2 regions of the Bradyrhizobium sp. CAR08 genome follow, and region 2 is predicted to be linked to the other one. Evidence: predicted binding sites of a transcription regulator. Region 2 holds the regulator's gene; the other holds the start of a gene.
What was found. Region 2 encodes PhoB, which activates phosphate uptake and scavenging genes when phosphate is short. Its sites were predicted from a motif close to TGTCATNNANCTGTCAT; they were not measured.
Positions count from the first base shown of each region.

Region 1: the regulator PhoB is predicted to act here: its motif matches at 1,873-1,889, upstream of ACIPUD_RS05355 (DUF47 domain-containing protein).

Region 1 is NZ_JBIXJX010000002.1:335,855-345,318, reverse strand. It holds gene sugE (quaternary ammonium compound efflux SMR transporter SugE) at 1-169, shown strand, start outside; gene ACIPUD_RS05360 (inorganic phosphate transporter) at 162-1,169, opposite strand; gene ACIPUD_RS05355 (DUF47 domain-containing protein) at 1,185-1,829, opposite strand; gene ACIPUD_RS05350 (branched-chain amino acid ABC transporter permease) at 1,987-2,955, opposite strand; gene ACIPUD_RS05345 (branched-chain amino acid ABC transporter permease) at 2,957-3,820, opposite strand; gene ACIPUD_RS05340 (ABC transporter substrate-binding protein) at 3,893-5,116, opposite strand; gene ACIPUD_RS05335 (ABC transporter ATP-binding protein) at 5,150-5,896, opposite strand; gene ACIPUD_RS05330 (ABC transporter ATP-binding protein) at 5,889-6,644, opposite strand; gene ACIPUD_RS05325 (PAS domain-containing protein) at 6,981-7,664, shown strand; gene ACIPUD_RS05320 (ArsC family reductase) at 7,668-8,042, opposite strand; gene ACIPUD_RS05315 (tRNA-binding protein) at 8,150-8,521, shown strand; gene ACIPUD_RS05310 (TetR/AcrR family transcriptional regulator) at 8,735-9,367, shown strand; gene ACIPUD_RS05305 (sulfite exporter TauE/SafE family protein) at 9,371-9,464, shown strand, end outside.
Region 2 is NZ_JBIXJX010000010.1:228,190-237,653, reverse strand. It holds gene ACIPUD_RS22335 (ATP-binding protein) at 1-985, shown strand, start outside; gene pstS (phosphate ABC transporter substrate-binding protein PstS) at 1,129-2,142, shown strand; gene pstC (phosphate ABC transporter permease subunit PstC) at 2,242-3,231, shown strand; gene pstA (phosphate ABC transporter permease PstA) at 3,236-4,081, shown strand; gene pstB (phosphate ABC transporter ATP-binding protein PstB) at 4,078-4,899, shown strand; gene phoU (phosphate signaling complex protein PhoU) at 4,910-5,626, shown strand; gene phoB (phosphate regulon transcriptional regulator PhoB) at 5,649-6,356, shown strand; gene ACIPUD_RS22300 (GcrA family cell cycle regulator) at 6,604-7,116, opposite strand; gene ACIPUD_RS22295 (aspartate aminotransferase family protein) at 7,572-8,774, shown strand; gene argF (ornithine carbamoyltransferase) at 8,774-9,464, shown strand, end outside.

The DNA.
Region 1 (9,464 bases), on a different contig from region 2:
CCTCAAATCGCTTCCGATTGGAACCGCTTATGCGGTCTGGACCGGCATCGGTGCGGTCGGCACCGCGACGCTCGGCATCGTCCTGTTCGGCGAGCCGGCCACCGCGTTCCGCCTCGCCAGCATCGGGCTGATCGTCGCCGGCATTGTCGGACTGAAGCTGGTTACCTGACGAAGATCTTGACCGCCCACCAGCTCAGCGCGGCGACGATGGCCGAGGCCGGCATCGTGATCACCCAGGCATAGACGATCGAGCTGGCGACGTTCCAGCGCACCGCCGAGAGGCGGCGGGCGGCGCCGACGCCGACGATGGCGCCGGTGATGGTGTGGGTGGTCGAGACCGGAACGCCGAGAAAGGTCGCCATGAACAGGGTCGCGGCACCGCCGGTCTCGGCGCAAAAGCCCTGCATCGGGGTCAGCCTGGTGATGCGCAGGCCCATGGTGCGGACGATGCGCCAGCCGCCCATCAGCGTCCCCATCGCCATCGCGGCCTGGCACGAGAGCACCACCCAGAAGGGTACGAAGAATTCGCCGCCGAGCTGGCCCTGCGAATAGAGCAGCACGGCGATGATGCCCATGGTCTTCTGAGCGTCGTTACCACCATGGCCGAGCGAATAGAGCGAGGCGGAGGCGAATTGCAGGATGCGGAAGGCGCGATCCACGGCAAAGGGCGTGGAGCGCACCGAGGCCCAGGAGACGATCGCGACCAGCACCATCGCGAGCAGGAAGCCGACCAGCGGAGACAGCACGATGGCGATCACCGTCTTGGACAACCCGCTCCAGACCGCCGCTGAAAGGCCGGCTTTTGCCACGCCGGCACCAAACAAGCCGCCGATCAATGCATGAGACGAGGACGATGGGATGCCGAGCGCCCATGTCACCAGGTTCCAGACGATGGCGCCGACCAGCGCGGCGAAGATCACCTGAGCATCCACGATCGCGGGATCGATGATGCCGGTGCCGATAGTCTGGGCAACGTGCAGCCCGAACACCATGAAGGCGACGAAGTTGAAGAACGCGGCCCAGAACACCGCGTATTGCGGCCGCAGCACGCGGGTCGAGACGATGGTCGCGATCGAATTGGCGGCGTCGTGCAGGCCGTTCAGGAAGTCGAACAGCAGCGCGACGGCGATCAATCCGACCAGGACGGGAAGACCCAGCGCAACATCCACGGCGTGGCCCCTGCCCTAAACTTGCTCGATGACGATGCTGTTGATCTCGTTCGCGACGTCGTCGAAGCGGTCGGCGACTTTCTCGAGATGGTCGTAGATCTCTGCGCCGACGATGAAATCCATCGCGTTGCCGCCGCGATGCTTGAGGAACAGTTCCTTCAGCCCGATATCATGGAGATCGTCGACGCGGCCTTCCAGCTTGCCAAGCTCTTCCGTGATCGCGGTCAGCATGGCCACGTTCTGACCGATCTTCTGCATCAGCGGCAGCGCGCGGCCGACCAGATTGGCGCATTCGATCAGAAGCCCGCCGATCTCCCGCATCGGCGGCTCGAAGCTGCGGACCTCGAACAGCATCACGGCCTTGGCGGTCTGCTGCATCTGGTCGATGGCGTCGTCCATCGAGGTGATCAGGTTCTTGATGTCGCCGCGGTCGAACGGGGTGATGAAGGTGCGGCGCACCGCGGTCAGCACCTCACGGGTGATGTTGTCGGCATCGTTCTCGAACTGGTTGACGCGCTGGCAATAGACCGGCGTCTCCTCGCCCCCGTTGAGCATGCTCTGGAGCGCGATCGAGCCCTGGATCACGGTCTGGGCGTGGCGGTCGAACAGGTCGAAGAACCGTTCTTCCTTCGGCAGGAAAGCGCGAAACAATCGCATCATGGGGAGAGACTACCGGTTGGATGATGGCCTGGCCCAAGCGGGCCGTCATGAAACTGTCATAGACCATTTTCGATCCACGCGCGTGCCACCTCACGCCCGTGGAGCTGGATCATCCACCGCTTTCGCGCGTCAACACATCTTCTATTATATCAATGACTTACAGCGACCGCCGGAAGTAATGCGCGATTTCGCCGATGACGCCACGGCGGAAGGTGAGCACGCAGATCACGAAGATCGAGCCCTGGATCACGGTCACCCATTGGCCGAACCCCGCCAAATATTGCTGCATGGCGATGATCACGAAGGCACCGACCACGGGACCGAAGACGGTTCCGAGTCCGCCGACCAGCGTCATCAGCACGACTTCGCCCGACATCGACCAGTGCACGTCGGTGAGCGAGGCATTCTGCGCCACGAAGACTTTCAGCGCACCGGCAAAGCCGGCCAGCGTGCCCGACAGGACGAAAGCCAGGAACTTGTACTGATCGGTGCGGTAACCCAGCGAGATCGCGCGCGGCTCGTTCTCGCGGATCGCCTTGAGGACTTCGCCGAACGGCGAGTTGATGATGCGGAAGATCAGCAGGAAGCCGGCGAGGAAACCGACCAGCACCACGTAGTAGAGCACGGTGGGCTTGGTCAGATCGAAGACGCCGAACATGCGTCCCTGCGGAATACCCTGGATGCCGTCTTCGCCATGGGTGAACGGCGCCTGGAGGTAGATGAAGTACAAGAGCTGCGACAGCGCCAGCGTGATCATCGAGAAATAGATGCCCTGGCGGCGGATCGAGATATAGCCCGTGATGAGCGAGAGCACGAAGGCACCGGCGACCCCGACGAGGATGCCGAGTTCCGGCGGCAGCGCCCATACTTTCAGCGCATGCGCGCTGCAATAGCCGGCCGTGCCCAGGAACATCGCATGGCCGAAGGACAGCAAACCGCCGTAGCCGATCAGCAGGTTGAAGGCGCAGGCGAGCAGCGCGAAGCACAGCGCCTGCATCACGAAGAACGGGTAGACCCCCGTGAATGGCACCGAAGCCAGCAGCAGCGCCATCACCACGAACACGATCATCTCGTCGCGGATCGCGCGCGGGGTTACCGGCAGCGTGTCGTCCGTCAAGGCTGTCATATCAGGCCGCCCTTCCCGTCAATCCCGTTGGCTTCACCAAGAGCACCAGCACCATCAGCACGAACACGACGGTGTTGGAGGCCTCGGGGTAGAAATATTTGGTCAGGCCTTCGATCACACCGAGCGCGAAGCCGGTGATGATGGAGCCCATGATCGATCCCATGCCGCCGATCACGACCACCGCGAACACCACGATGATGAGGTCGGCGCCCATCAACGGCCGCACCTGGTTGATCGGCGCCGACAGCACGCCGGCGAGCGCTGCAAGGCCGACACCGAGGCCGTAGGTCAGCGTGATCATGCGCGGCACGTTGACGCCGAAGGCGCGCACGAGCGTCGGGTTTTCGGTGGCGGCGCGCAAATAGGCGCCGAGCCGCGTCTTCTCGATCAGGAACCAGGTCGCGATGCAGACCACCAGCGAGAAGATGACGACCCAGCCGCGATAGACCGGCAGGAACATGAAGCCGAGATTCATGCCGCCCTTGAGCTGGTCCGGAATGGCGTAAGGCAGGCCGGAGGAGCCGAAGTAGTTCTGAAACACGCCCTGCACGATCAGCGCAATGCCGAAGGTCAGCAGCAGGCCGTAGAGATGATCCAGCCCGGTCAGCCATTGCAGCATGGTCCGTTCCAGGATCATGCCGAAGATGCCGACGATAACAGGCGCAAGCAGCAACGCCCACCAGTAGTTGATGCCGCCGAGGTTCAGCAGGAAGTAGGCGACGAACGCGCCCATCATGTAGAGCGCGCCATGGGCGAAATTGATGATGTTGAGCATGCCGAAGATCACGGCAAGCCCGAGACTGAGCAGCGCGTAGAACGAGCCGTTGATCAGTCCTACCAGTAGCTGAGCGTAAAGAGCCTGCATCGATCCCGCACCTGGTCCCTTCGGCGTTCCCTGAAAGTCGCCCGCAGGCCTGATGGCCTGCGGGCGGTTAGCTTACTTCTTCAAGAGCGCGCACTTGCTCTCGGACAGCGGCGTGAAGGCCTGGTCGCCCGGCACCGTGCCGACCAGCTTGTAGAAGTCCCACGGTCCCTTGGACTCGGAGGGCTTCTTCACCTCGAACAGATAGGCATTGTGGATGGTGCGGCCGTTGGGCTGGATCTCGCCCTTGCCGAACAGATCGTCTTCCGTCGGCATCGACTTCATCTTCTCGACGACCTTGACGCCGTCATGCGGGTTGCCGCCGAGCGCTTCCAGTGCCTTGAAATAGTGACGCACGCCCGCATAGACGCCGGCCTGCACCATGGTCGGCGGCGCGTTGTTCTTCATCTTCTCGGCGAAGCGCTTCGAGAACGCCCGGGTCTGGTCGTTCATGTCCCAGTAGAAGGTCTCGGTGAAGTTGAGGCCCTGTGCGGTCTCGAGCCCGATCGCCTTGACGTCGGTGAGGAACAGCAGCAGCGCCGCGAGCTTCTGGCCGCCCTTGACGATGCCGAACTCGGCCGCCTGCTTGATCGTGTTGGTGGTATCGCCGCCGGCATTGGCAAGGCCGATGATCTTGGCCTTGGAAGCCTGCGCCTGCAGCAGGAAGGACGAGAAGTCCGGCGTGTTCAGCGGGTGCTTGACGCCGCCGACCACCTTGCCGCCATTTGCGGTAACGACAGCGGTGGTGTCGCGCTCCAGCGCCGCGCCAAAGGCGTAGTCCGCGGTCAGGAAGAACCACGTGTCGCCGCCGGCCTTCACCAGCGCCTGGCCGGTGGTGTGGGCAAGCATGTAGGTGTCGTAGGTCCAGTGCACCGTGTTGGGCGAGCACTGCGCGTTGGTCAAATCCGAGGTCGCCGCGCCCGAGTTGATATAGACGCCGTTCTTTTCCTTGATGACGTTGTTGACCGCGAGCGCCACGCCGGAATTCGGCACGTCGACGATGAGGTCGACCTTGTCGACGTCGAACCATTGCCGCGCGATCGCGGTGCCGATGTCGGGCTTGTTCTGGTGATCACCCGAGATGATGTCGATCTTCCAGCCCTTCGCAGCCAGACCGGAATCTTCAATGGCCATCTGCGCGGCGAGCGTCGAGCCCGGCCCGCCAAGATCGGCATAGAGCCCGGACTGATCGGACAGCGCGCCGATCTTGACGGTCTTGTCCTGCGCGAAGGCTACGCCCGCGGTGGTCACGGCCAGCGCCGTGCCGAGCAGAAACGACGCAATCGACTTTGTCATCATGCTACTTCCCTATGAATCTTCTTGTTGGCAGTTCTAGACACCGAGATAGGTGTGGAGCTTGTCCATGTTGGCGGCGAGCTCCGCATTGGAAAATCCGTCAATGATCTTGCCGTGCTCGACCACGTAATAGCGGTCAGCGACAGTGGATGCGAACCGGAAGTTCTGCTCGACCAGGAGGATCGTAAAACCCTCCTTCTTGAGCCGCGCAATGGTGTGACCGATCTGCTGGATGATGACGGGCGCGAGACCCTCCGTCGGCTCGTCCAGCATCAGGAAGTTCGCGCCGGTGCGCAGGATGCGCGCGATCGCGAGCATCTGCTGCTCGCCGCCGGAGAGTTTGGTTCCCTGGCTGTTGAGCCGTTCCTTCAGGTTCGGAAACAGATCGAAGATCTGCTCGAGCGGCAATCCGCCGGGACGCACCACCGGTGGCAGCAGCAGGTTCTCGCGGACATCGAGGCTGGCGAAAATTCCCCGCTCTTCCGGGCAGAACGCGATTCCCATCCGCGCGATCTTGTCCGAGGTCGTGCGGATGATGTCCTGGTTATTGAACTTCACCGAGCCGGTGCGCTTGCCGATGATGCCCATGATCGACTTCAGCGTGGTGGTCTTGCCGGCGCCGTTGCGCCCGAGCAGGGTGACGACCTCGCCCGCGTTCACGTCGAAGTTGATCCCGTGCAGGATGTGGGACTCGCCGTACCAGGCTTCGAGGTTGCGGACCTGGAGGAGGTTGCCGCCGCTCGCGGCCTTTGCGGGAGCTTCCGCCGTTGCAGTCTCAGCCATGACCGGCTCCCAGATAGGCTTCCTTGACGCGTTCGTCCTTGGTGAGCTCGCTGTAATGGCCTTGCGCCAGCACCTGGCCGCGCGTCAACACGGTGATGATGTCGGAGAGATTGGCAACGACGCTCAGATTATGCTCGACCATCAGGATGGTGTATTTCGCGGAGATGCGCTTGATCAACGCCGCGATCTTGTCGATGTCCTCGTGGCCCATGCCGGCCATCGGCTCGTCCAGCAGCATCATCTCCGGGTCGAGCGCGAGCGTGGTTGCGATCTCCAGTGCGCGCTTGCGCCCGTAGGGCATCTCGACCGCGGGCGTATTGGAAAACTCGCTGAGGCCGACATCGTTCAACAGCTCGCGCGCGCGATCGTTGAATTGGTTGAGGACGGACTTGGAGCGCCAGAAATCGAAGGAGCTGCCGTGCTGGCGCTGAAGCGCGACGCGCACGTTTTCCAGCGCGGTGAGATGGGGAAATACCGCCGAGATCTGGAACGAGCGAACCAGCCCCAGGCGAGCCACGTCGGCGGGCGCCATCGCGGTGATGTCCTGCCCCTTGTACAGGATTTTTCCGGCAGACGGTTTGAGGAACTTGGTCAAAAGATTGAAGCACGTCGTCTTGCCGGCGCCGTTCGGGCCGATCAACGCGTGAATGCTCCCACGGCGAACCTTGAGCGCAACGTCGCGGACGGCGAAGAAGCCCGCGAACTCCTTGGTCAAGCCTTCCGTTTCGAGAATGAACTCATCGGCCAAACAGTTTTCCCCCTGCCCGCACAACGCGCGTGGCTATCCTTGTTGCTTCGGCTTTCCGGAGGCCCTTGGAGCCACTCCCTTGAGCTCATCCGGAACGCCGCCTCCGGGCGCGGAATATGCCGGAGGTGACGGGGGTTAGGCAAGGCGGAAAGCTGAGCAGGTCAGGCCTCCGGCCGGGAGACTTATGCTCCCTTAGTCGGACATGTTTTGTTGTCGCGCCTGCCCGGCTTCCCGGTTCGCAAAGCGCCGGTCATCAAGCCGTCGTTAACGGTCTTTCGTTCCATGCGCCAGCCTTCATAGAAAATTTTCCCGCAGCGAGGATCATGCGCGGGTTTCATGCGTCCGGAATTTCTATTCGCCGGGAATATTGTCTTGGATTTTGCAAGCGCGGCTCCTTCCGTGGTCAAGTCGATCAGGCAGCGTGATCTCCTGAACACGTGGCTGCGGCTCTATGCGCGCGAGCAGACGGCCCCGGCGATCTGGGAGTACCAGCCTGCGCGGCTCGAGGAAGAGCTCTCCGATCTGATCTATTATACGGTGGATGCGTCGATGCCGACACCGCGTCTGACCATCCAGAGCGAAGGCACGCGCATCTCGCGCGCCTATGGACACACCGGCAAGGGCGTTCTGCTCGACGACTATATCGGGCCGCGTCTCGCGCCCCTGGTGATGCCGGTCTATCATGAATGCGTGGCGCGTGGGCTGCCTGTCTACAGCGTTGCCGACGTCGATGACATCTACGGCCGCATCGTCGCCTATGAGCGCCTGCTGCTGCCGTTCCAGAGCGACGGCAAGGTCTGTCACATCATCGCGTCGCTCAAGACCTTCTGCGAGGACGGCGGCTTCGAGATCAAGAATCTGATGCGCGGAAATGACGCGCTGCCGCGCCCGAGATTGCGCGCGGTGATCGACCACGACCTGTTCCATCGCACCCCGGGCCGCATCGCGCCGGCCGAACTGGTCGAGTTCGCGGACCAGCAGGGCTCAGGTGTTCCCACCGAGATCATCGAGCTGAACTAGCGGTCAGCGCGATTTGGCGGCGGCTTCCTTGGTCGTGACTTCCTTGGCATAGATCTCCGGCTTGAAGCCGACCAGCAGCTTGCCGCCGACTTCAAGCACCGGCCGCTTGATCATCGATGGTTGCGCTAGCATCAACGCCAGCGCCTTTTTCTCGGAGAGGCCTTCCTTGTCGGCATCGGGCAGCTTCTTGAAAGTCGTGCCGGCGCGGTTGAGCAGCGTCTCCCAACCGACCTTCTCGCTCCACTGCTTGAGCTTGTCCTTCTCCACGCCCGCCGTCTTGTAGTCGTGAAACGCGTAGGCGACGCCATGGCTGTCGAGCCAGGCGCGCGCCTTCTTCATGGTGTCGCAGTTCTTGATGCCGTAGATGATGTTGGGCAAAGCGTTCCTCGCGCATGCGTCGTATCGTGATCCCAAGGCGTTGTACGCAACTCCGGTTCGCGCGACAATATTGCGAAAACGATGCCAGCTCTTCGAACGGACACTCCATGCACGTCACCCACGATCCAGCCGCGACCGCATCGCCGACCATCGACTTCGACACTTTTCTCGCGGTCGATATCCGCGTCGGCACCATCGTCGATGCAAAGCCGTTCCCCGAGGCGCGCAAGCCGGCCTGGCGGCTGTGGATCGACTTCGGTCCCGCGATCGGCGTGCGCAAGAGCTCGGCGCAGATCACCGAAAATCATCCGCTTGAAACGCTAGTGGGCCAACAGGTGGCTGCGGTCGTGAATTTCCCGCCGCGCCAGATCGGCCCCGTTGTCTCGGAGGTGCTGACCCTCGGTTTCCCCGATGCCGACGGCAAGGTCGTGCTGGTGCAGCCGAGCAAGCCCGTGCCGAACGGCGGACGGCTGTTCTAGCACCGCGCGCTCAAGGGGCGGTTCCTGGCCGCCGGGGGCGCCCTTTAAGGTTCACCTCCTCGTTCCCGGCCCCCGGTTCCTCGGGCTTGACCACGATACACTTTGAGCTAAAAATGACTGACTGATCGTTTTTTATCTTATTCAGTGCTACGGAACCGCTTGTCCTGCAGAACGACTAAACGATTGATCTGTCAGTTTTTTGTGGATGGCCGAATGCCGAAAATCAGCGACAAGCAACGTGAAGGCCGGCGGCAGCAGATTCTCGAAGCCGCCCTTGCCTGCTTCGCCGAGGACGGTTTTCACCAGACCGGGATGGCCGACATCGTCAAACGGTCGGGGCTGAGCCACGGTGCGGTCTATCTCTACTTCCAGAGCAAGGACGATCTGATCGAGGCACTCGCCGACGACCGGCATCGGCGCGAGGCCGTGCTCAATTCGGTCGCGCAAGGATCCGGCGATCCGATCGAAGGACTTCACGCGCTGGTCGGCGTCTACGCGCAATGGCTCACCGACTCCGCCGGCGAAGCGCGCCGCCGTGTCGGCATCCATGGCTGGGCCGAAGCCCTACGCAACCGCCGCGTCCGCACCAGCGTCGTGGAAGGCATCGACATACCCCGCGCCCTGATCGTCGCCCTGGTCGAGCGGGGCCAGCATGGCGGCCTCATCAAACGCGATCTCGGTGCGGAAGCGATCGCGCGCGTGCTGATCGCGATCTTCCAGGGTTTTGTGCTGCAAAAATGCTGGGGCCAGGATTTTGACATCGAGGCCTGCATGGCGGCCGTGACCAGCGTGATCGATGGATTTCGCACCACAAAGGCCGACGTCAAGCGACGGACCAGGAGCTGAGCGATGTCGTGGGTCCATGACCTGCTCGCAGGCATTGGGGTCGGCCTCATCGGCGGGCTGACATCGGGCTTCATGGGCACGAGTCCCGGAGGCGGCC
Region 2 (9,464 bases):
CCATCTCAACGCCGCAGCCGCCCAGCTCGCGCCGGCACTGCGCCGGAATGAGCTCGCCCAGTTCGCGCTGCGCTCGCCCGAGATCATCACGGCGCTGCGCGAGTCGATCGCGACCACCGAGCCGCGGCGCGCGACCTATCTCGACCATGTCCCGGTCGACCGCTGGATGGAGCTGACCATCACGCCGGTGCCGGTGCCGACCACCTTTGGCGGCGCCGACAAATGCATGCTGATGACCTTTCACGACCAGACGCCGCTGCGCCGGGTCGAGGAAATGCGGGCCGATTTCGTCGCCAATGCCAGCCACGAGCTGCGCACGCCGCTGGCCGCGCTGTCCGGCTTCATCGACACGCTCCAGGGCCAAGCCAAGGAGGATCCCAAGGCGCGCGAGCGCTTCCTCGGCATCATGCACAACCAGGCCACCCGGATGGCGCGCCTGATCGACGATCTCTTGTCGCTGTCGCGGGTGGAGCTGTCGGCCCATGTGCGGCCCGACACCCTGGTCGACCTGCTGCCGATCATCTTGCAGGTCGCCGATGGGCTCGAACCGCTGGCGCGGGAACGCCAGGTCGAGGTCGAGACCCAGCTGCCCGAGACCCCGGTGCTGATCGCGGGGGACCGCGAGGAGTTGCTCCGCCTGTTCGAGAATTTGATCGAGAACGCGCTCAAATACGGCGCCTCCGGTGGACGCATTATCGTGTCGCTGATATCAGGCGCGGCCCCTGATGGAACTCAGGAAATCCGGGTGCTGGTCCGGGATTTCGGCCCCGGCATCGCGCCGGAGCACCTGCCGCGGCTGACCGAGCGCTTCTACCGGGTCGATGTCGGCGACAGCCGCTCGCAGGGCGGCACCGGCCTGGGATTGTCGCTGGTGAAACATATTCTTAACCGTCATCGCGGCCGGCTTTTGATCGAAAGCGTGCCCAAACAGGGCGCCACTTTCACCGCCTGTTTTCCCCAGGGCAAGCCTGCGGCTCTGAGCTAAATTCCAGCGATTTCAGCTGCTTAACACTGTCATCCGACTGTCACCAAACCTTCGTAAAAGCTCAGCTGTCCGCTCCTAAAGGGGCGGCACGGGGAGCGCGATCGGGCGCGGATGGCGCTTCGCTCCCCTGTATGGAGACCAGCATGAATTTCCTCAAAACACTCGTCGCTGCTGGCATGGTCGCCGCATCGACGACGGCGGCCTTTGCTGCCGACATCACCGGAGCCGGCGCGACGTTCCCGTTCCCGATCTATTCCAAATGGGCCGACGCCTACAAGAAGGAGACCGGCAACGGTCTGAACTACCAGTCGATCGGCTCCGGCGGCGGCATTAAGCAGATCCAGGCCAAGACCGTGACCTTCGGCGCCAGCGATGCGCCGCTCAAGGCCGAGCAGCTCGAGAAGGACGGCCTCGTCCAGTGGCCGATGGTGATGGGTGCCATCGTGCCCGTCGTCAACATCGAGGGCGTGAAGCCCGGTGAACTGGTGTTCGACGGCGAGACGCTGGCCAGCATCTATCTCGGCAAGATCACCAAATGGGACGACGCCGCGATCAAGAAGCTCAACCCGAACGTGAAGCTGCCCTCGGAGGCCATCACCGTGGTCCGCCGTTCGGACGGTTCGGGCACCACCTTCAACTTCACCAACTACCTCGCCAAGGCCAGCGCGGATTGGAAGAGCAAGGTCGGTGAGGGTACCGCGGTCGAGTGGCCGGTCGGCGTCGGCGCCAAGGGCAATGAAGGCGTGTCCGGCAACATCAGCCAGACCAAGAACTCGATTGGCTATGTCGAGTACGCCTATGCCAAGCAGAACAAGCTGACCTACACCGGTCTCATCAACAAGGCCGGCAAGCCTGTGCAGCCCACCGTCGAAGCCTTCCAGGCGGCCGCCTCCAACGCCGACTGGGCCAAGGCTCCCGGCTACTACGTCATCCTGACCGACCAGCCCGGCGAGAAATCCTGGCCGATCACGGCGGCGACCTTCATCCTCATGCACAAGGACGCCACCGACAAGGCGGCCTCGCAGGAAGCCATCAAGTTCTTCCGCTGGGCCTTCAAGAGCGGCGGCAAGGCGGCTGAAGAGCTCGACTACATCCCGATGCCGGATCCGGTCGTTCAGCTGATCGAGAAGACCTGGGCTGCCGACATCAAGAGCTAGGTTCGCGACGCTCGTGCCCCCGGATGCGCTGCGCTGCATCCGGGGCACGGACCAACAAAAAACGTATACTATTTGGTACAGGGGATCGGCGTGGCAGAGATGGCCGTTCAGAGCGATGTAATCGACGACGCCGGACCGTATGACCGCGCCAAGGCCTTGAGCGCGTTCAAGCTCGGCGACGTTACCTTCTACTGGATTACGCGGCTCTCCGCGATCTCGGTGCTTCTGATCCTCGGCGGCATCATCATTTCGCTGATCGTCGGCGCTTTCCCGGCGATGAAAGAATACGGCGTCTCCTTCCTGTGGACGCAGCGCTGGGCGCCCTCCGCAGATCCGCCGGTGCTCGGCGCGCTCGGGCCGATGTACGGCACGCTCGTCACCTCCTTCATCGCGATGCTGATCGCCATTCCCGTGGGTCTCGGCATTGCGATCTTCCTCACCGAGCTCTGCCCGCAATGGCTGCGCCGCCCGATCGGCATGGCAATCGAGCTGCTCGCCGGTATTCCCTCGATCATCTACGGCATGTGGGGCTTCTTCGTGTTGGGTCCGTTCCTGGCCAACACGTTCCAGCCCTTCATGATCAAGATCTTCGACGGCGTTCCCGTGCTGGGCGCGATCTTCGCAGGTCCCCCGTCCTATCTCAGCCTGTTCAATGCCGCGCTGATCCTTGCCATCATGGTGCTGCCCTTCATCACCTCGATCTCGGTCGACGTGTTCAAGACGGTGCCTCCGGTCCTGAAGGAAGCCGCCTACGGCGTCGGCTGCACCACATGGGAAGTCGTCCGCAGCGTGGTGATCCCCTACACCCGGGTCGGCGTCATCGGCGGCATCATGCTGGCGCTGGGCCGCGCGCTCGGCGAGACCATGGCGGTGACCTTCATCATCGGCAACTCGTTCCGGATCTCGTCATCGATCTTTGCGCCGGGCACCACGATCTCGGCGGCGATCGCATCCGAGTTCGCCGAGAGCGACGGCCTGCACCAATCCGGCCTGATCCTGCTCGGCCTCCTGCTGTTCGTTCTGACCTTCTTCGTGCTCGCAGCGGCGCGGCTGATGCTGATGCGGCTGGAAAAGAAGGCGGGGAATTAGCGCCATGAATCCGATCTATTCACGCCGACGCCGCAAGGACATCGTCGTCCGCGGGCTCTGCATCGCCGCAACCGCCTTCGGCGTCACCTGGCTCGCGCTGATCCTGATCACGCTGCTCTACAACGGGCTGGCGGGACTCAATGTCCAGCTGTTCACCGAGAACACGCCGCCACCGGGATCGAACGAGGGCGGTCTGCTCAACGCCATCGTCGGCTCGCTGATCATGACCGTGATCGGCGTCGGCATCGGCGCGCCGCTCGGCATGTTCGCCGGCACCTATCTCGCCGAATACGGCCGCAACGACCGGCTGACCTCGGTGATCCGCTTCATCAACGACATCCTGCTCTCGGCGCCCTCGATCATCATCGGCCTGTTCATCTACGGCGCCGTGGTGGTGCCGATGCGCGGCTTCTCGGCGATCGCAGGCTCGCTCGCCCTCGCGGTCATCGTGATCCCGGTGGTGCTGCGCACGACCGAGGACATGCTGCTGCTGGTGCCGAACGCGTTGCGCGAGGCGGCCTCGGCGCTCGGCCTGCCGCGTTCGCTGGTGATCAAGCGGATCGCTTATCGGGCTGCCCGATCGGGTCTCATCACCGGCGTGCTGCTCGCGACCGCTCGCGTCGCCGGTGAAACCGCGCCGCTGCTGTTCACCGCGCTATCGAACCAGTTCTTCAGCCTCGGCCTGAACAAGACGATGGCGAACCTGCCTGTGACCATCAACAACTTCGTGCAGAGCCCCTATGCCTATTGGAAGCAGTTGGCCTGGAGCGGGGCGCTGCTCATCACCCTGACCGTTCTTGCCCTTAATATTTTCGCGCGCATCCTTGGCGCCGAGAGGACCGCAAAATGAGTGATCTTTCCGTGTCGATGAGCGCGTCCGGTGGACTGCCGCACGCGGCGGTGCTGCCCGAGGCGCCCCCGAAGGTGACCGTGCGTAACCTGAACTTCTATTACGGCGAGCACCATGCGCTGAAGAACATCAACCTGACGCTCGGCGCCAACCGCGTTACGGCGTTCATCGGACCGTCGGGCTGCGGCAAGTCGACCCTGCTGCGCATCTTCAACCGGATGTACGACCTCTATCCCGGCCAGCGCGCCACCGGTCAGCTGATGCTCGATCAGACCAACATCCTCGACCCCAGGCTGGACCTCAATTTGCTGCGCGCCCGCGTCGGCATGGTGTTCCAGAAGCCGACGCCGTTCCCGATGACGATCTACGAGAACATCGCGTTCGGCATCCGTCTCTATGAGAAGATCTCGAAGTCCGAGATGGACGGCCGCGTCGAGAAGGCGCTGCGCGGCGGCGCGCTGTGGAACGAGGTCAAGGACAAGCTCAACGCCTCCGGCCTGTCGCTCTCCGGCGGCCAGCAGCAGCGCCTCTGCATCGCCCGCACCGTCGCGGTGCGGCCCGAGGTGATCCTGTTCGACGAACCCTGTTCGGCGCTCGACCCGATCTCGACCGCCAAGGTCGAGGAGCTGATCCAGGAGCTGTCCGAGGATTACACGATCGCTATCGTCACCCACAACATGCAACAGGCGGCGCGCGTCTCCGACAAGACCGCCTTCATGTATCTCGGCGAGCTGATAGAGTTCGACGACACCAGCAAGATCTTCACGTCGCCGTCAGATCGGCGCACGCAGGATTACATCACCGGCCGGTTCGGCTAGGAGACGCGACATGGGTTCTGAACATACCGCAAAGGCTTTCGACACCGACCTCCAGGAACTCACTCGCCTGGTCGCCGAGATGGGCGGCATCGCCGAGCGCATGATCGTCGAGTCCGTCGACGCGCTGATCCGCCGCGACGTCCCGCTCGGCCAGCGCGTCGTCGCCATCGACACCGAGCTCGACGCGCTGCAGAAGCGCATCGAGGAGCGTGCGGTGCTCACCATCGCCCGCCGCCAGCCGATGGCGGTCGATCTGCGCGAGATCGTCGGCGCCATGCGCGTCGCGACCGATCTCGAGCGCATCGGCGACCTCGCCAAGAACATGGGCAAGCGCGTCGCGGCGCTGGAGACGGACTTCCATCCGCTCAAGCTGTTCCGCGGCCTCGAGCACATGACCGACCTCGTGCAGCAGCAGGTCAAGTCGGTGCTGGACGCCTATGCCGCGCATGATCTGCCGGCGGCGATGGCGGTCTGGAAGGGCGACGAGGAGGTCGACGCCATCTGCACCTCGCTGTTCCGCGAGCTCCTCACCTACATGATGGAGGATCCGCGCAACATCTCGTTCTGCATCCATCTGATGTTCTGCGCCAAGAACATCGAGCGGATCGGCGACCACGCCACCAACATCGCCGAGACCGTGTTCTACATGATCGAGGGCCAGGCCATCACCGACAAGCGGCCGAAGGGCGACATGACGACCTTCGCCAACACGGTACCGAACACCTGAAGACTTAGGGAGCGACGACCCGATGGGCGCACGCATTATGGTGGTTGAGGACGAGGAAGCCCTGACCGAGCTTCTCCGCTACAACCTCGAAGGCGACGGCTATGACGTCGAGACGGTGATGCGCGGCGACGACGCCGACACCCGCCTCAAGGAGCACATCCCCGATCTGATCGTGCTCGACTGGATGCTGCCGGGCCTGTCAGGCATCGAATTGTGCCGGCGGCTTCGCACCCGTCCCGAGACCAAGCAGCTCCCGATCATCATGCTCACCGCGCGCGGCGAGGAGAGCGAGCGGGTGCGGGGTCTTGCGACCGGCGCCGACGATTACATCGTCAAGCCGTTCTCGGTGCCGGAGCTGCTGGCGCGCGTGAAAGGCCTGCTGCGGCGCGCAAGCCCGGAGCGGCTCGCGACGGTGCTTGCTTTTGGCGACATCGAGCTCGACCGCGACAAGCGCCGCGTGGCGCGCTCGGGCCGGCCGATCGATCTCGGTCCGACCGAATATCGCCTGCTGGAGTTCTTCCTGGAGCATCCGGGGCGCGTGTTCTCGCGCGAGCAACTGCTCGACAGCGTCTGGGGTCGCGACATCTATATCGACGAGCGCACCGTCGACGTGCATATCGGCCGCCTGCGCAAGCTGCTCAATCTCGGCCGCGAGCAGGACCCGATCCGCACCGTCCGCGGCGCCGGCTACGCGCTGGATGATCGGTTTGCCAAGGCGGAGCAGGTGTAGGGTTGCAGGCTTGTTTGTTGGCGAGTTGTCCCTGCATTCTCAGCCGTCGTCCCGGACAAGCGAGCGAAGCGAGCGCTGATCCGGGCCCATAACCACCGAACGTGGTTTGGCGAAGACTCGGAGTGACCCCTTCCGCACGATTATTGCGTGCTCGGAGTATGGGTCCCGGCCCCCCGTGCGCAATTGCGCACTAGGCCGGGACGACGCTGAAATTGTTGAATCGTCTTCGCGCGACGACTTGCCGTGATTACCGCGGACCCGGCTTCACCGGTGCGCGGCGCCGATCCGACGCCGGCTGGTACGCAACGCGCGAGTGCTGGGCGCAATAGGGCAGTCCGGACAGCGCCCTTCCACCGCAGAAGAAGAAGTCCGGGCTCGAGGGATCGCCGACCGGCCAGTGGCAGGTCGCCTCGTTCAATTCCAGCAGCGACAGCCGCTGGCTCATCGGCACCACGTTGTCATAGGTGACCGGATCCGGCTCAGCCTCCACCTCGAAGGCCTGCGCCAGCGCGGTGTTGCCGCGCGAGATCGGGCGGCTCACCCGCATCATGTGCTGCGCGGGGCGCGCCTTGCGCGGCCGCGGCGCTGCCGATGATGGGCTCTTGGCGCGGCCCGAAAGGCCGAGCCTGTGCACTTTGCCGATCACGGCATTGCGGGTCACATTGCCGAGCTCCGCCGCGATCTGGCTGGCCGAAAGTCCGGCCTCCCAGAGCTTTTTCAGCTGCTCGACGCGATCATCGGACCAGGTCAAAACCGTCATTGCACCCTTTCCCTCGCTGCGCGCCAGCCATCCTGGGGCCTCGCAGCGAATGCCTAAGCCTTCAAAAACCCGTGCCGCCAGAATCCCTTAAGGCTCGCCGGGCGCGTCTTGAACGCCCGAACGTTTACGCCGGTACATAAGGACTTAAAGATCAGAACCACTGCACGAGATGTCGTATCTGACAATCCAAACGCTACAATATGGCGTGACTCCCGCGCAAGAGTCCGCCGACTCGCTTCCACATGTTCCGTGGCCAAATCCCGCAAAATCGGCACCGCAAGACTACGGATTCAGCGTTTCGCGAGGCTTTCCGGGCGGCATTGACACCCGTTTCACCAGGCCTAAGATAGTCGCACGTGCCGCCCTCAAGAGGCGGCACGTTTCGTTTTCCGGGCCGGTCGATGGTGCGTTGCGCAATGCACGCTCACTCCGTCCGCAACATTCAAGTGACCATCATGACTAACAGCGCAGCGCCGCATTTGCTCCCCGTTTTCGCCAGGTCCGACCTTGGTTTCGAGCGTGGCGAAGGCTGCTGGCTGATCGCGACCAATGGCGAGCGCTATCTCGATTTCACCTCCGGGGTGGCGGTGAATGCGCTCGGCCATGCCCATCCGGCGCTGGTCGCGGCGTTGCAGGAGCAGGCCACCAAGCTCTGGCACATGTCGAATCTGTTCCAGAGCCCGGACGGCGAAAAGCTCGCCGCGCGCCTGTGCAATGAAAGTTTCGCGGATTTCGTGTTCTTCTGCAATTCCGGCGCCGAAGCGCTGGAATGCGTGATCAAGGTCGTGCGCCGTTATCACGCCGCAAAGGGTCATCCCGACCGCTATCGCATGATCACCTTCGAAGGCGCCTTCCATGGCCGCACGCTGGCGACGCTGGCCGCAACGGGATCGGCAAAATATCTCGAAGGTTTCGGCCCTCCGATGGAGGGCTTCGACCAGGTTGCGCATGGCGATCTCGATGCCGTGAAAAAGGCAATCGGTCCGCAGACCGCCGGCATCCTGATCGAGCCGATCCAGGGCGAGGGCGGTGTGCGTTCGGCAACGCCCGCCTTCCTGAGGGCGTTGCGCCAGCTCTGCGACGAGAAGGGTCTGTTGCTCGCCTTCGACGAGGTGCAGACCGGCATGGGCCGCACCGGCGATCTGTTCGCGTACCGCCGCCTTGGCGTCGAACCCGACGTGATGTCGCTGGCCAAGGCGCTCGGCGGCGGCTTCCCGATCGGCGCCTGCCTTGCGACCGCGGAAGCGGCGTCCGGCATGACGCCGGGCTCGCACGGCTCGACCTTCGGGGGCAATCCGCTCGCGATCGCGGCTGCGAACGCCGTGCTCGACGTCATGCTCAAGCCCGGCTTCTTCGACCACGTGCAGAGGATGTCGCTGCTGCTCAAGCAGAAGCTCGCCTCCGTGATCGACCGACACGGCGATGTCGTCAGCGAAGTGCGCGGCGAGGGCCTCCTGATCGGCATCAAGGCCGTGGTGCCCTCCGGCGATCTCGTTGCAGCCTTGCGCGACCAAAAGCTGCTCACCGTCGGTGCCGGCGACAATGTCGTGCGTTTCCTGCCGCCTTTGATCGTCACCGAAGCCGAGATCGAGGACAGCGTCGGGCGGCTCGAGCGCGCCTGCACCGCGTTGTCCGGCAACAAGCGGGCGGCAAGCTGATGAGCAAGTCGCCCGATAAAACACCGAAGCACTTCCTCGATATCAACGAGCTGCCGCTGTCGGAGCTCAAGCGCATGCTCGCTGCGTCCTCCGCGATGAAGGCGAAGCAGAAGGCGCATCAGCCGGTCAGGCCGCTCGAAGGCAAGACCCTGGCGATGATCTTCGAGCGCCCCTCGACGCGGACGCGGGTGTCTTTCGACGTCGCCATGCGCCAGCTCGGCGGCGAGCCCATCATGCTCACCGGCGCCGAAATGCAGCTCGGCCGCGGCGAGACCATCGCCGACACCGCGCGCGTGCTGTCGCGCTATGTCGACGCCATCATGATCCGCATTCTCAATCACGATGCGCTGCTGGAGCTTGCGGCAAACGCCACCGTGCCCGTCATCAACGGCCTGACGCGCCGCTCGCATCCCTGCCAGGTGATGGCGGACCTCATGACCTACGAGGAACATCGCGGCCCGATCGAGGGCAAGACCGTGGCCTGGACCGGCGACGACAACAACGTGCTCGCCTCCTGGGCGCACGCCGCCGAGCGCTTCAAGTTCCAGCTCAATGTCGCGACGCCTCCGGAGCTCGCGCCGAAAAAGGCGATGCGCGACTTCATCAAGGCGACGGGCGCGCCGATCATGCTCGGCACGGATGCCGAAGCCGCCGTGCGCGGCGCCGATTGTGTCGTGACCGACACCTGGG